Regions from separate parts of the Glutamicibacter sp. AOP12-B1-11 genome, predicted to be linked through region 2. Evidence: riboswitches for the same ligand, from Rfam matches in the RefSeq annotation. Region 2 holds a riboswitch; each other region holds the start of a gene.
What was found. A riboswitch is a leader RNA that binds a small molecule or an ion and turns the genes downstream of it on or off. The one in region 2 is predicted to bind S-adenosylmethionine.

Region 1 (3,299 bases), on a different contig from region 2:
GAGACGTCCTTGTTGGCCACGAAGGTAGGTCCGATATTGCGCAGCACCGAAATGAAATCCTCACCCGGCACGGTGTCCACGTCGAGGTTCGAGCGTTCCTCGATCACCTGGGTGGCGACCGGGGCCTCCAGACCTGCAACCTCGGCCAGAATGCTCGCCGTTTCACCAGGATTGGCGGCGGCCCATCCGCGAGCCTTCTCGTAGGAGTCCACCACCAGCTGGGCGAGTTCGGGGCTCTCCTCGATGAAATCTTCGCGGGCATTCAACGCGCCATAGGTGTTGAAGTCCAAGTTACGGTAGAGCAGCTTCGCGCCGTCCTGTTCGGCATCGGCCATGATCGGATCCAGGCCGCTCCAGGCATCGACCGAACCGTTGACCAGCGCGGTGCGCCCATCGGCGTGCTGCACGTTCTGCAAGGTGATGTCCGAATCGCTCAGACCGGCTTCGGCCAAGGATTGCAGCAAGAAGAAGTAGGGGTCGGTGCCCTTGGTGGCCGCGACCTGTTTGCCCTCAAGGTCCTTGACCGACTTGATATCCGAGTCCTCGTTCACCACTAGGGCGGACCATTCGGGCTGCGAATACAGCGAGATGGTCTTGATAGGTGAGCCGTTGGAGCGGGCCAGCAGTGCTGCCGAACCGGCGGTGGATCCCACATCCACGGCATCGGCGCGCAGCGCCTCGTTGGCCTTGTTCGAGCCGGCCGACTGGATCCATTCGACGCTGACCCCTTGTTCCTTAGCGGCGGCGTCCAGCCACCCCTTTTCTTTCAGGACCAGGCTCAGCGGATTGTAGGTGGCGAAGTCGATGGACAGCGTCTGGCCGTCGGCTGCGGCGTTCTCGCCCGCGCATCCGGTCAGCACCAGGGCCGAAATGCCAAGCGTTGCTACGGATAGTGCGGCGCGACGGGAAAAACGATTCGAGAGCATGGAAAATCCTTGATTTGTGCGAATGGAAGGCCCGCGGGACCAAATGAGTGCGGTAGAAAGTGCTAGTGGTTCGTCGGATCAACGCCGAGCAGGCTCAGCAGCGCTGTGCGGTGGGCGACGAATTCGCTGCTCGTATGGCTGCGCGGGTGCGCCGCGGACAGGACTCGATCCTCGATCACGGTCGCCGAGGCCTGGCCCTCGGGTCGGCCCAGCACGACGATGCGGTCGGCGAGAGTCAGCGCCTCATCGACGTCGTGGGTCACCAGCAGCACGGTAGTCGGGAAAGACTTATGGATGGCCAGCAGCAGATCCTGCATTTTCATTCGGGTCAGCGCATCGAGCGCACCAAAGGGTTCGTCGAGAAGCAGGACGCCCGGGCGCCGGGCCAACGCGCGAGCAAGCGAAACCCGCTGAGCCATGCCCCCGGAAATTTCACGTGGGCGCAGATCTGCTGCGTGGCTCAAGCCGGTCAGCTCCAGCAGCTCGGCGATCAGCTGGCGCCCGGATTGCTTGTCGGTTCCCGGCGCAAGGCCGATGGACACGTTGTCTCGGACCGAGCGCCAAGGCAATAGCCGTGGTTCCTGGAATGCAACGGCGCACCGCTCATCTATCCCCGTCACGGCGCGGCTTCCGATGACCACCGACCCGGTGGAGGGGCGGTCCAGGCCGGAGGCCGCCCGCAAGAGAGTGGATTTGCCGCAACCGCTTGCGCCGAGAATTGCAACAATCTGGCCCGCTCCGAGGCGCAGATTCACGTCGCGAAGCACCGTGTTGCTTTCCTTCTTGGCGGTGAAAGTACGCGATAGCTCGAGGAACTCCACGTCGAGCGCCGTTGCGCTTTGGACGGTCTCGGGCAAGGCAAAGGCTGTAGTCATTTTCATCTCCATCGTTCCTGGCGGTAGCACCGGACACCGTTTGGTTTATTAACCGTGTGTGGTGGTTGCTGCGGCGTCACAGAGCCAGATCTCTTAGCCGCTCGGGATGGTTACACGACTATTACAGGCCTTCGAACGATTTCAATGCAAATCTTTCGTAACATGAAAAATATTCGATAGATGCGTCACATCATCGTGATGTTTCGATTTTTATTTCATCAATCGCGTATTTGGCCGAAAAATCGCTAAACGCTAGGTATTGCGTTCGACCTCGCTAGGCAAGTGCTGTCCTTGATGCATTTCAATCTCCATCCGCACACGACGAAATGTGACTAACCGGGTTGATGGCGATGTAAACCTCAGGCTACAAATGATTACGAACCATCCAGAGCGACCGAGAGATCTGGCTCGTCGACGTCGCAGCAACCACCCACCAAATATTGGCGCGGGACGGTGCTACAGCCAGGACCGATGGAAAGAATTGAGGACTTCCGATGTCATTTGGCGATCCCGCTGGCGACTTTAATGCGCTCAGCGACCCGTCTATTGCGGGTAGCGCGGTGGGGCTTGACGACCTTCCACAAGAACTTCCTACCCGGCAGTTGCTGAAGATCACCCCGGGCCCCGGCGCTGACGAGCAGTATGAACGGCTTGCCGGCATTTTCCGTCCGGTATTCGCGCAGATCGCCTCGGGTGCAAGAGAACGCGACCGGCAGCGGATCCTGCCATTCGAACAGGTCGGCTTGCTGAACCGCGAGCGCTTCGGTGCGCTGCGCCTGCCGGTCGCCGACGGCGGCCACGGGGCGCGCTTGAGCGATGTCTTCCGGCTGCTCATCGAATTAGCCGAGGCGGACTCGCATGTGGCCCAGCTATGGCGCGCGCACATTGCCTTCGTGGAAAATGCGGTGCGGCTGGAAGATGCGCAGCTCCGCAGCAAATGGGTTTCCCGGATCAGCTCGGGGCAGATCGTGGGCAACGCCTACACCGAGGAAGGCGGCAACGCCCTCGGGTTGCTCAACACCAAGGTCACCGAGGAGGGTTCGCGCTGGCTGGTCAATGGGCGGAAGTTCTACTGCACCGGCACCATCTTCGCCGACTGGACCACCGTAGCGGTGGCGCACCCGCAACTCCCAGGGCGCCAGATCGCGGTAGTTTCCACCCAGCACAGCGGCGTGAAAATCCTCGATGACTGGGACGGGTTCGGCCAACAGCTCACCGGTACCGGCAGCACCGAATTCCATGAGGTCCCGGTGGACACCTTCATGCCGGAGGACCCCACGGATCCGGAAGCCGCGATCTTCCAACTCGTGCTCATGGCGGTACAGGCCGGAATCGGACGCGCGGCACTGAACGACCTGCGCTCCTCCGTGCAGGCGCGTACCCGCAGTTTCAGCACCGGCACCGGAGTTCCGGTGCACCGCGAACCGCAGGTCTTGCAGCTCGTCGGGGAGGTCTCCGCCGAAATCTTCGCCGCGGAGTCCGTGGTCATGGGCGCGGT
Region 2 (3,299 bases):
TCCGTGGGTGCGGTTGAGGTTTAGGTGTAGAGCGAGAGCGGCTGGGTTTCCCCGCGCAGGAAGTACGCGCCGACCTCGATTTTCTTGTAGTCCACCGGGTCGTGCAGCGAGTGGGTGCGCACATTGCGCCAGAACAGATCCAGGCCCACATCATTCTGCGTAGAGGAGGAACCGGTGACCTCGAAGATGCGGTTGGCGACCTCCACGCCGATCTCGGTGGAGACCACCTTGGCCTCGGCGATTTCCACCGCCAGCGCCGCGCGTTCGGGCTGGGTGACATTCCCGGCCTTGGCCAGCAGCGCATCGAATTTGCGGCCGAGCTTCTCGGCCAGGGCGGCCACCGCGGCGGTGCGCGCCTTCAGCTCGCCCACGGTGCGCTGGAAGACGACGTCCTGGGAGTAGGTCTCCGCCGCCGAGAGGAACCAGGCGTTCTTGCGGCCCAGCAGGATTTGCTTGCCGCGGGCCAACGCGCCCTCGGCGATGCCCAGGTAGAAGTTCGCGAAGGCCAGCTGGATCCCGGGGGTGAGCAGGGTGGACACCGGCTCGTCGGTCACCGCCCCGAGCAGATCGGCGGCCTCGATGCGCACGTTGTGGTACTTCAGCGAGTTCGAGGCGCTCAAGCGCTGGCCCAGGTAGTCCCAGTCATCGACGATTTCCAGCCCTTCCCGGTTGCGCGGGAGGACGAAGGCCAACACTTCGCCGTGTCGCGGGCCTCCGGAGACCTCGGCGTTGACGACGATCATCTCGCCGACTCCGGAGCCGGTGGAGAAACGCTTGAAACCGTTCAGCCGGAAGCCATCGTCCTCCGCGGTGAGCGTCAGCTGCGGGTCCACCGGATTCACCGAATCGCCCCAGAGCCAGCCTCCGGCCACGGTGCGCCGCCACCACTCGGCCTGGGCTTCGGCCGGAGCGTAGAAGGCGATGCCGGACTGGTTGATGTAGTGGTAGGCCAGCAGCTGGGAGATGGACCCGTCGGCCGCGGCCAGGATGCGGATGGTTTCAAAGGCGGTGGCCCAGTGCGCTCCGGCTCCCCCGAATTCGGCCGGAACCAGCAGGTTCAGCAGCCCGGCCTCGCGCAGCAGCTGCACCTCGGCGAAGGGCTGCTCGTGTTTGCGGTCGCGCTCCAGCGCATCGGCGGCCAGGGTGGCCGCGACCTGCTCGGCGATCTCGCGCCAGTGGGCGAGCTCGGCCTCGTCTGCGCTCCCGGTGTAGGGAACGCGGGGCAGTTGCGTGCTCAGTACGGTCATTTTCGTTCTCCCTTAGAGTCTTGCTCCGAAGGAAGCAGAAAGTTGCTTTCTGCTGATCCATCGAACCTGGCGTTAGCACTAGCTGCGGAATGCAGGCTTGCTGCGGCGTCGTCGAGCCAGGTCTCTCAGCCGCTCTGGATGGTTGGTACTTCGAGTGAAACACCGCGGCATGAGCGGATGGAAGGAGCACGTCATCCGACGGAATAGTCGGTCAGAAGTCGTCATAAAGCGAGATTTCCGGCGGACTTGGACCGCCCCGAAGGCGCTGGGACGCCGTCATACTTCTGGAGGTTACGTCATCGGCGATCGGAGAGCTTGATATCCGGATCCAGCATCAATCGTCCGGGCACCTGTCAGGGGGATCTCGGTTTCTCAATTAGCCGACAGCGATAAGCGTCAGCGAATGCGGGGGTGGATCATGGATCCAGCGATCAGGCATCCCGGATGGCCGGATTGCCGGTCGTTGTTCCCATGCCCGTAATCCTTGCCCAGCAAGCCAATGGGGAAAGCTGGGCTGTGCTCGAAGTTGCAGCCTTGCCTTGCCTATTGCGGCCATCCCGCCAGTTAAACCAATAACCGCGCCATCCTCTGATGGCGCGGTTATTGGTTGATGCAGGCTTCTTGGATTTACTAGAGCAGGAATGCCCCGAGGATCCAGACGGTAGCAAATGCGGCGGTGCCCTGGATGGCGGTGGCCACGCTCAAGGTCTTGTAGGCCGTGATCACCGGGATGCGGCTGAGCTGGGAGACCACCCAGAAGTAGGAATCGTTGGCATGCGAGACGACCATCGCGCCGGCGCCAACTGCCAGGACACTGAGCACCATGCCCAGTTCGGAGTCCAGACCGAGGGATCCGAGCATCGGGGCGACCAGCGCCGAGGTGGTCACCATCGATACGGTGGATGAGCCCTGCGCCGACTTCAATGCCGCGGCGATCAGGAATGGCACAGCCAGTCCGAGACCCAAGCCGCTGAGCGAATCGGAGAGGATCGTGGTCAGCTCCGAGGCTGCCAGCACAGCACCAAAGGCTGCGCCGGCACCGGTAATGAGCAGGATGGGCGCCGCGGTGCGCACGGCTTCGTGCATCTGCTCGTTGAAGTCGGCAAGCTTCTTATTGCCGTTCAGCAGCAAGGTCGCGGCGAGCAAACCGAAGATCAGCGCGATCACCGGGGTGCCGATGAAGGACAGTGCTTCCAGTGCGGCGCCTTCGCCGAAGGGATGCGATGGAAGCTTGGCGATCGATGCCGCGCAGATCAAGACCAGCGGCACGAGGATCGGCAGGAAGGCCAAGCCAGGGCTTGGCAGCTTGCCGAAGCTTGCCCGCAGCTGCTCGTAATCTATTTCGGCGATGTCGTTCTCATCCTCGGATGGCAGCGGAGTCCAGGTGGACTTGTTGAAGCGGCTGGCATAGAACAGCCCGGCCATGGCCGAGACCACTGCCACCGGCAGGCCGATGGCGATGATCAATCCGAGGTTGTCGGCGATGCCGATGGACTCGGCGGCTGCCAGCGGTCCTGGGGTCGGCGGGACCATGGTGTGGGTGGCATACAGGCCGGTCATCAAGGCAATGGAGGTGGCCAGCGTGGAAACACCGGTGCGCAGGGTGATGGCCTTGCGCAGGGAGTTGAGCACCACGTAGCCCGAGTCGCAGAAGACCGGTATGGAAACGATGTAGCCGATGAGCGACAGCGTCAGGTTGGGGAATCTGGTGCCCAGCACCTTGATCAGCGCATCGGCCATGGAGATCGCGGCCCCGGAACGCTCCAGGATGATGCCGATCATCGTGCCGAAGAGGATTACGAGGCCAATATTGCCCATGGTGCTGCCAAAGGCGGTGGTCACCGTGGAGGCGACCTCGGCGATGGGGATCTTGTAGGCGAAGGCCGCGAGGATGGCCGCGCCGATGAGGGCGAGGAAGGGGCTGATTTTCCAGCGTGCGGTGACCAGCACAATGGCCACCACGAGGATCAGCAGAACGAGGAGTTCATACACGGCGAGTTGGCTCCTTTGCCAATATCTGTGGCCCCCAGCCCGAACCTGCAATGGCGCAGG
Region 3 (3,299 bases), on a different contig from region 2:
CCGGGCTCGGTGGACGCGAGCGCTGGAGCGGACTTTTGCTGAACCAGCAACGCGCCAAGGACGAGCGCCACAATGGTCGCGCATGCCGCGATGGTCCAAGGCAGTTTCGCGGTGTTTTTACGCAGAGTGAAGCCATGGTCATGGCCTTTGGGTGAAGTCGTCATGTTCTTCTCGTTTGTTCTAGGGCGCTTAGGGGCGGGCCAGCGCGCGGGCGATGCGATCGCCGAGGAATTGGACTGCTTGCACGGTCAGAATGAGCGCAAGGATCGTGGCAAGCATGACATTCATGTCGAACCGCTGATAGCCGTAGGTGACCGCCAGATAGCCGATGCCGCCGGCCCCGATGGTTCCCGCGATGGCCGAATACTCGACCATCGAGATGGTGTTCAGCGTGACGGCGGAGGCCAGGGCGGGCAGCGCCTCACGGATCTGGGTTGCCCCGATGATTTGCAGCGGCGATCCACCGGTCACCAGCCCGACGGCCAGGTTCTCCTTAGGCAGATCATTGAGCGCGTTCTGCACGAGCCGCGCGAAGAAGGGAATGCCCGCAATGGTCATCGGCACCACTGCTGCCCAAATGCCGATGGTGGTTCCGGTCACCCATTTGGTGAATGGAATAATCGCCGCCATCAAGACCAGGAACGGCAATGAGCGTCCCATGTTGACGAACCAGCTCAGTGCCGCATGGCTCTTGTCGTGCGGAAAGAGACCCTGCCGGTCGGTGTTGAACAGCGCCAAACCCATGATGCCGCCAAAAATGATCACCAAGACCATCACGATGCCGACCATTGCCCAGGTCTGTCCATAGGCAGGAAGCATCAGGGCGGGCAGTTCGTTCCATGGGGTGTCGGTACCGACCGCTGCGCTTTCGGTTGGGATTCTCATACCGCCACCTCGATGCGTTCCGCGCGGTCGGCCACACTCGCGAGGAGCTGCTGGGATCGTGGCGTGGCGCGCAATCCCCATCCAGCCAAGACGGCAATAGCTCGTTCTGCGGCAATGCCCGCGAGACCGATTTCAACGCGGCCCAGCGTTCCCTCGTGGTGTGCTTCCACGGAGCCACCGAGCAGCGCGACCCGCGCGCCATGTTCGGTTCCCAGCCGGGATATCCAGGCTGGGTCCACATTTGCCGCCTGGTAGGCCACGGTCAGCGTGAAGTCGTAGCCGGCGGGCACCAGATCGGGGCGCAATGGCAGAAGCTTTGAACCGGTCACCGATCCCGGATCCGCTACCAGGCCTCGAAGTTCGCCGTACTCGGCGATTCGACCGCCATCGAGTTGCGCGACGCGGTCGGCGATATGGCGCACCACATCCATCTCGTGGGTGATCAAGATAATCGCCAAGCCCAAGTCGGTGCGCAGGGAATCAAGCAGTTCCAGCACCTGCGTGGTGGATTCCGGGTCGAGCCCCGAGGTTGCTTCATCGGAGAGCAGCAGACGCGGACGCAGCGCCAGCGCTCGGGCAATGCCCACGCGTTGGCGTTGGCCACCGGAAAGTTCTCCGGGGTACGAATTTGCCCAATCCGCCAGACCTACGCGATTCAGGAGTTCAGCGACCCGGTTTTCCATCTCGTGGTGGACTACTCCCAGGTTTCGCAGCGGCAACGCAACGTTTTCGGCTACCGTCATGCGGCGCAAAAGGGCCGAGTTCTGGAAGATCGTGCCGATGGCACGACGTTCGGCGCATAGTTCTTTGCCAGAGAGCACCGACAAGTCCTTGCCTTCTACCAGGATCTGACCGCTGCTGGGCTTTTCCAACAGCGAGATGCAATGGGACAAGGTGGACTTCCCGGCGCCTGAGGGCCCAACCACCGCGGTGATTGTCCCCGATTGAACGTCCAGGTCGATCCCCTTGAGGACCTCCACACGGCCCTGGGCCGTTTCGTAGTGCTTATGCAGCTGGCGAATCTCAATCATGTGATCGTCCAGATAACGTCGTTTGCATTTGTTCTCCTTGGTGCTGGCACCGCGCAGAGTCTCAAACAGCGACGATCCACGGATTCAGGATGCCGCTGGCTTTCGCCAGGCTCTGAATCTCGGGAACAAAGCCGGTGTTTCAGACTGCTCCATCGGTCCTGGCTGTAGCACCGGCCCCGTGAGGGTGGTTGCTGCGACGTCGTTGAGCCAGGTCTCTCGGTCGCTCTGGATGGTTACCATTCGATAGGTGAATCGAACAGTTTCAGTCTGTGCCCGTGCCCGCTTCGTGAACAACCATGACGTTATATACGCGTCATGAAGTCGACCTCGGTGCGCAGATCGGCGGAAAACCGGCCATAAATGCGCGACTCACCCGTCATATGTCGCCACGTGACGACGCTGAATTCGCATCTTGACTCAGGAGAACTCGGCGGGTGCGAGGACGCCCCTGGGCCTGAACGCAAAGCAAGCTTCCAGAACCGAAAGGTGGAGATGAATTAGGTGCCTGGAAGCTAGCTGCGCGGCCAGACCACTTCGAAGCGTTCGCACACGATCCGCTCACCGGGCACGCCGGTCATTGCCGGTTCCCACTGCTTGGCGAAATCTGCCTGCTGCGTCCGTTTCCAGAACTTTTCGTGTTCCCGGCGCCAGCTGGCCAGACTACGGTCATCCTCGCCCTCGGCAAAGGCAAAATCTGCATCCACCTGGTCGAATGATTTCAGCGTCACCTCGCTGGTACGCAGGATAATTTTCGGTGTCCCGGAGCCGTCGCAGGCGATCCAGTGCGAACCGACCCGCGGAAGCGGTTCGTTCTCGGCAAGGTACTCGTTTTCAAGGCTTGAGGTGGCACGTTTCTGCCCGTGGGTTACCTGATGCAGCAGTGCCTCGGCGAGCTCAGCGCTGTCTCCGAAGTATTCCACCACGTAGTCGCCCGGATCGGTGGCACAGCTGTTTCGGTAGTCAGCCCACATTTGCGCGGCGGCGGCGAGATCTACCGGGGGCAGCTCGGAGGTAGGTTCATTGCTCATTCTCCTAGCCTAAACGCAGTCCGGCCACCGAAGCTGCTGTATTCGGTGGCCGGATCGCTGGCTGCCGCGGTGGCGGCATGCCCTCCGAAGCCCTTGAGGCGACGGCGGTGAATCCGACGCTAGTGAAGTCTTCACCTGAGCGTAATGAGCGACAAGCATGCGCGGTGACGCGTGTCACAGCCTAAGTCTCAGGTGCTTCTCCCGTAAATTGGCGCTTGCTTCATCCCCACCTTTTCAGGAGATCAAAGTATGTCACGAGCAAGTACGAGAGCTATCGCCAGCGCCGCGGCACTGGCGCTGGGACTGGGAACTTTCACCGCCCTTCCGGCCAGCGCCGATCCCAGGGCGACCGACA
Region 4 (3,299 bases), on a different contig from region 2:
ATGGAAAGCAGAATAGCTTTGGTGGACACCGTGCAAGAAGCCGTCGAATTCATTAAAACAATGACTCCATTGCGGCGCCGCACGCGGTTCTAACAACGATAGTGGCCGTTGCCTCAAGCTGTGTCATGTTGGGGCAACGGCCAGCAGTCTGCTTTTGGAGCTAAGCCACGGTGGTGCCGAAAAGCAAGCCCAAGCAGTAGGTTACAGCGGCCGCACCCAAGCCAATGGCCAGCTGACGCACGCCACGTTTGAGCGGGGACGCACCGGATAGCAGGCCAACGACGCCGCCGGTGAGCAGCAACGCGATGCTGACCAAAGCGACCGCCACGCTCACCGCAGCTAGCCCGGTGAGCCCAAAGATGTAGGGCAGGATCGGAATGACTGCGCCCGAAGCAAAGAACATGAACGAAGAAATGGCGGCTCCCGGTGCCGAACCAAGCTCCTCATGTTCGCGTTCCAGTTCCGCGCTGCGAACTTCTGGATGGAGTGAGAAGGAGGGGTTGCAATCGCAGGTAAACAGCCCCATGCGTTCTGCCGCGCGGTGTTCGGCGTCCTCATTGTTCATGCCACGTGCTTTGTAGATCAACACCAATTCATTGGCGTCAAGATCGAGGTCACGGGCGGCAGAAAGCGTGACTTGGGTGGGGCGCGACGCGGTGAGAAGCTCACGTTGGGAACGGACTGACACGAATTCCCCGGCAGCCATGGACAGCGCGCCGGCCAGCAGGCCGGCAATTCCGGAGAAGAGCACGAGGGACGAGGCCACACCGGTGGCGCCGATGCCCATGACCAAGGCCAGATTCGAAACGAGCCCGTCATTTGCGCCGAACACCGCGGCTCGGAAGTTGCCGGACAGCCGGGATCTGCCGGCCGTAGCCAAAGCACGGATGACTTCCTCATGCACTTGCTCATCCGCGGCCATTTGCGGCGCGGCATCCTGATCGGTGGCGTAAGGAGAGTTGCCTTCGGCACGCTGGGCCAGCGCCAAGACAAACACCGAACCGAAATGCCGGGCCATGAAACGCAACATGGTGCGCCGCATCGACGGACGGACCGGGCGCACGTGTTCACCGAGCTTAGCGCGCCAGTAATTTTCGTGGCGTTCTTCCGCTTCGGCTAGCCCACGGAGAATCTGGCGTTCTTGTCCGGTGCGCTTTTCGGCCAGTTCACGGTAGATCGCACCTTCGGCGACCTCATCGGCCATGTACTGGCGCCAGCGGCGGATCTGCGCCTTGGATGGTTCGGGAATTGAGGTTGGGGCCATCACGGGGATGAGTCTCCTGCGGCAGAATTGGATCATTCACGGGCAGATGATCCGGGTTAGGTTCAACCCCCTAGTTTAGTGAGTGAGTCGAGCACTGGGAATTTGGCAAGACTAAATACCTTAGCGGCGCCAGGGTTTTGCCCTCGGGCTGCCACGAATACCGAAAGTTCCTCGCGCTGCCTGTCGAAGCTCGGCGGACCCACGGTTCTGGCTAGCAATCGGGTGAGCAGGTGCGGGTCGGTGACGTAGTAGCTGACCCAGACTCCGCGAAGCGGAAACTGCACCTGGCCGGTTTGCAGGTCAATAATGGGAAGGACGTTTGAAGCCATAACTATCGTGGACCCTTAAAAGAGCTCTTGCCCGTAGCCGGTTGGAGTACGGACCGCTTCTTCATCCGAACCACCCATGAACCTGGGGTTGGTGTGCGGCCAGTCGGAGCTTGGCGCCGCATCTCGTGAAGCAACACCACGATGCTACACCCGTGGGCTGTCCGGATGCGTAGTGAGACGTCATACTCGGCTCTCGCGGGCCTCATGGGAAGCAGAGCCGAGCACCGGGAGGTGCACGGACCGCGCCCACAAGAACCCTGCGCTTGGCGCAGGCGAAGGTCGCCGGGCGGGGATCTGGACATCGGGCACTACCGGTGGCTGGCCCGGTGACCGATCTCCGGCAAGTGGCTCCCCTCCCGACCCGCCGTCGATGCCGCCAGGCCTGCCCGAGCCGCGCGGGAGTATCGCTGCGCAATATGCCGCTCAGGTCCAACGCCTCTGGTCCGTTGGGACCAACGCCAGGCTACGGACCGGCAGTTTCACCAGGTGGTGCTCCTAGTCGCTGGGCTCGGTCAGGGCCATCCGAGCTAGCGCGAGCCTATGCGGCCTGTTAGAGGCGGTGCCCTGCCAGAGCTATGAGCAAGATTTGGCGAAGAATCGTTGTTAGGACTGCTCGGCGATTCGCTGCAGCGAGGAGCGTTGTTCCTTCCATTGCTCAGCGCTGAATCCAGGGATATTTCTCGCCTGTTCGCGCAGTCCTACCTGTCCGTCGAGAAGCTCTCGAACGATATCGAGATGCCCGGCATGCCGGGAGGTCTCCGCGATCATATGAACAATAAGATGCTCCACGGTGGTATGCCGATGCACGGACCACCAGGGGACCTCTGCCGGGGATTCTAAGTTCAATTCGTCAAGCGCGTGTTCGGCAAATGCGATGGATTTTCGGTACAACGCGAGAACATCTTCTACCGAGAAGCTGGCCGGAGGCAGGAAGTCGATCTGCGGTTCATCGCTTTGCAGTAGTTGAAGCACATGCCGATCGTTGGGCACACGACCTAGGCACTCGCCGAAATAACCGTATTCGGTGATTGCTAGGTGGTAGATGACACCAAGCATGTGGGTTCCGGTATCCGTCATGGGGCGGCGGGCCAACTCCTCGGAGAGTCCCTGGCACTTCCAGAGCACGGTGTTGCGGGCCTCGTTCAAGTAGGTCCGAAGCCTCTTGGAGGACGGATTGCCAGCGGTATCCATGTGCCGAGTCTAGTTTCTTGGCGATTGAATAAACAGCGCCGGCGCATTGAGGGATTGGTTGCTGACTTCAGGACTGAAGCGTGAGCTCGGCGCAGTTCTCGTTGCCTATTGGTAAACTGACGCAGTGTAGGAACCTGAACCGGATTGGTTTAGCGGAATTGTAGGCCGGGTGCTGCCAATCTAGGGCTGCGCCGGTGTCAAAATGGTGGGAGAGCATGAAAACACTGCCCGTAGAGCCCACCGGCTCGTCGATTAATATCGGTGCCCGTTTGCGTGGGGTACGCCAAACCCGACGAATGACCATCGACCAGGTGGCTGAAATGTCCGGACTGACCAAGGGGTTCTTGTCTCGCGTGGAGCGAGACTTGACTAGCCCGTCGGTATCGACATTGCTTAGGCTCTGCGAAGTATTGGGCTTAGAAGTCGGGCAGCTCTTCTCTGTACCTGAAACCAAATTGGTCAGGTTGGAGCACGCACCGCGAATCGCCTTGGGCGGTCAGGGGATCACCGAACAG

Region 1: linked by a shared signal. The riboswitch ahead of ACT3UQ_RS00855 (ABC transporter ATP-binding protein) and the one ahead of ACT3UQ_RS14785 (acyl-CoA dehydrogenase family protein) in region 2 are both predicted to bind S-adenosylmethionine.
Region 3: linked by a shared signal. The riboswitch ahead of ACT3UQ_RS00880 (methionine ABC transporter ATP-binding protein) and the one ahead of ACT3UQ_RS14785 (acyl-CoA dehydrogenase family protein) in region 2 are both predicted to bind S-adenosylmethionine.
Region 4: linked by a shared signal. The riboswitch ahead of ACT3UQ_RS10665 (hypothetical protein) and the one ahead of ACT3UQ_RS14785 (acyl-CoA dehydrogenase family protein) in region 2 are both predicted to bind S-adenosylmethionine.

The regions. Positions count from the first base shown of each region.
Region 1 is NZ_JBQSYL010000001.1:165,716-169,014, forward strand. Features, by position in the region: gene ACT3UQ_RS00850 (aliphatic sulfonate ABC transporter substrate-binding protein) at 1-926, opposite strand, end outside; gene ACT3UQ_RS00855 (ABC transporter ATP-binding protein) at 989-1,801, opposite strand; SAM riboswitch class I at 1,807-1,914, opposite strand; SAM riboswitch class I at 2,180-2,279, shown strand; gene ACT3UQ_RS00860 (acyl-CoA dehydrogenase family protein) at 2,296-3,299, shown strand, end outside.
Region 2 is NZ_JBQSYL010000025.1:63,629-66,927, forward strand. Features, by position in the region: gene ACT3UQ_RS14785 (acyl-CoA dehydrogenase family protein) at 21-1,247, opposite strand; SAM riboswitch class I at 1,302-1,392, opposite strand; gene ACT3UQ_RS14790 (GntP family permease) at 1,878-3,239, opposite strand.
Region 3 is NZ_JBQSYL010000001.1:172,613-175,911, reverse strand. Features, by position in the region: gene ACT3UQ_RS00890 (MetQ/NlpA family ABC transporter substrate-binding protein) at 1-164, opposite strand, end outside; gene ACT3UQ_RS00885 (methionine ABC transporter permease) at 190-885, opposite strand; gene ACT3UQ_RS00880 (methionine ABC transporter ATP-binding protein) at 882-1,916, opposite strand; SAM riboswitch class I at 2,063-2,152, opposite strand; gene ACT3UQ_RS00875 (ASCH domain-containing protein) at 2,429-2,944, opposite strand; gene ggt (gamma-glutamyltransferase) at 3,194-3,299, shown strand, end outside.
Region 4 is NZ_JBQSYL010000015.1:61,674-64,972, reverse strand. Features, by position in the region: gene ACT3UQ_RS10675 (LOG family protein) at 1-93, shown strand, start outside; gene ACT3UQ_RS10670 (VIT1/CCC1 transporter family protein) at 161-1,264, opposite strand; gene ACT3UQ_RS10665 (hypothetical protein) at 1,327-1,593, opposite strand; SAM riboswitch class IV at 1,612-1,724, opposite strand; gene ACT3UQ_RS10660 (DinB family protein) at 2,197-2,784, opposite strand; gene ACT3UQ_RS10655 (helix-turn-helix domain-containing protein) at 3,000-3,299, shown strand, end outside.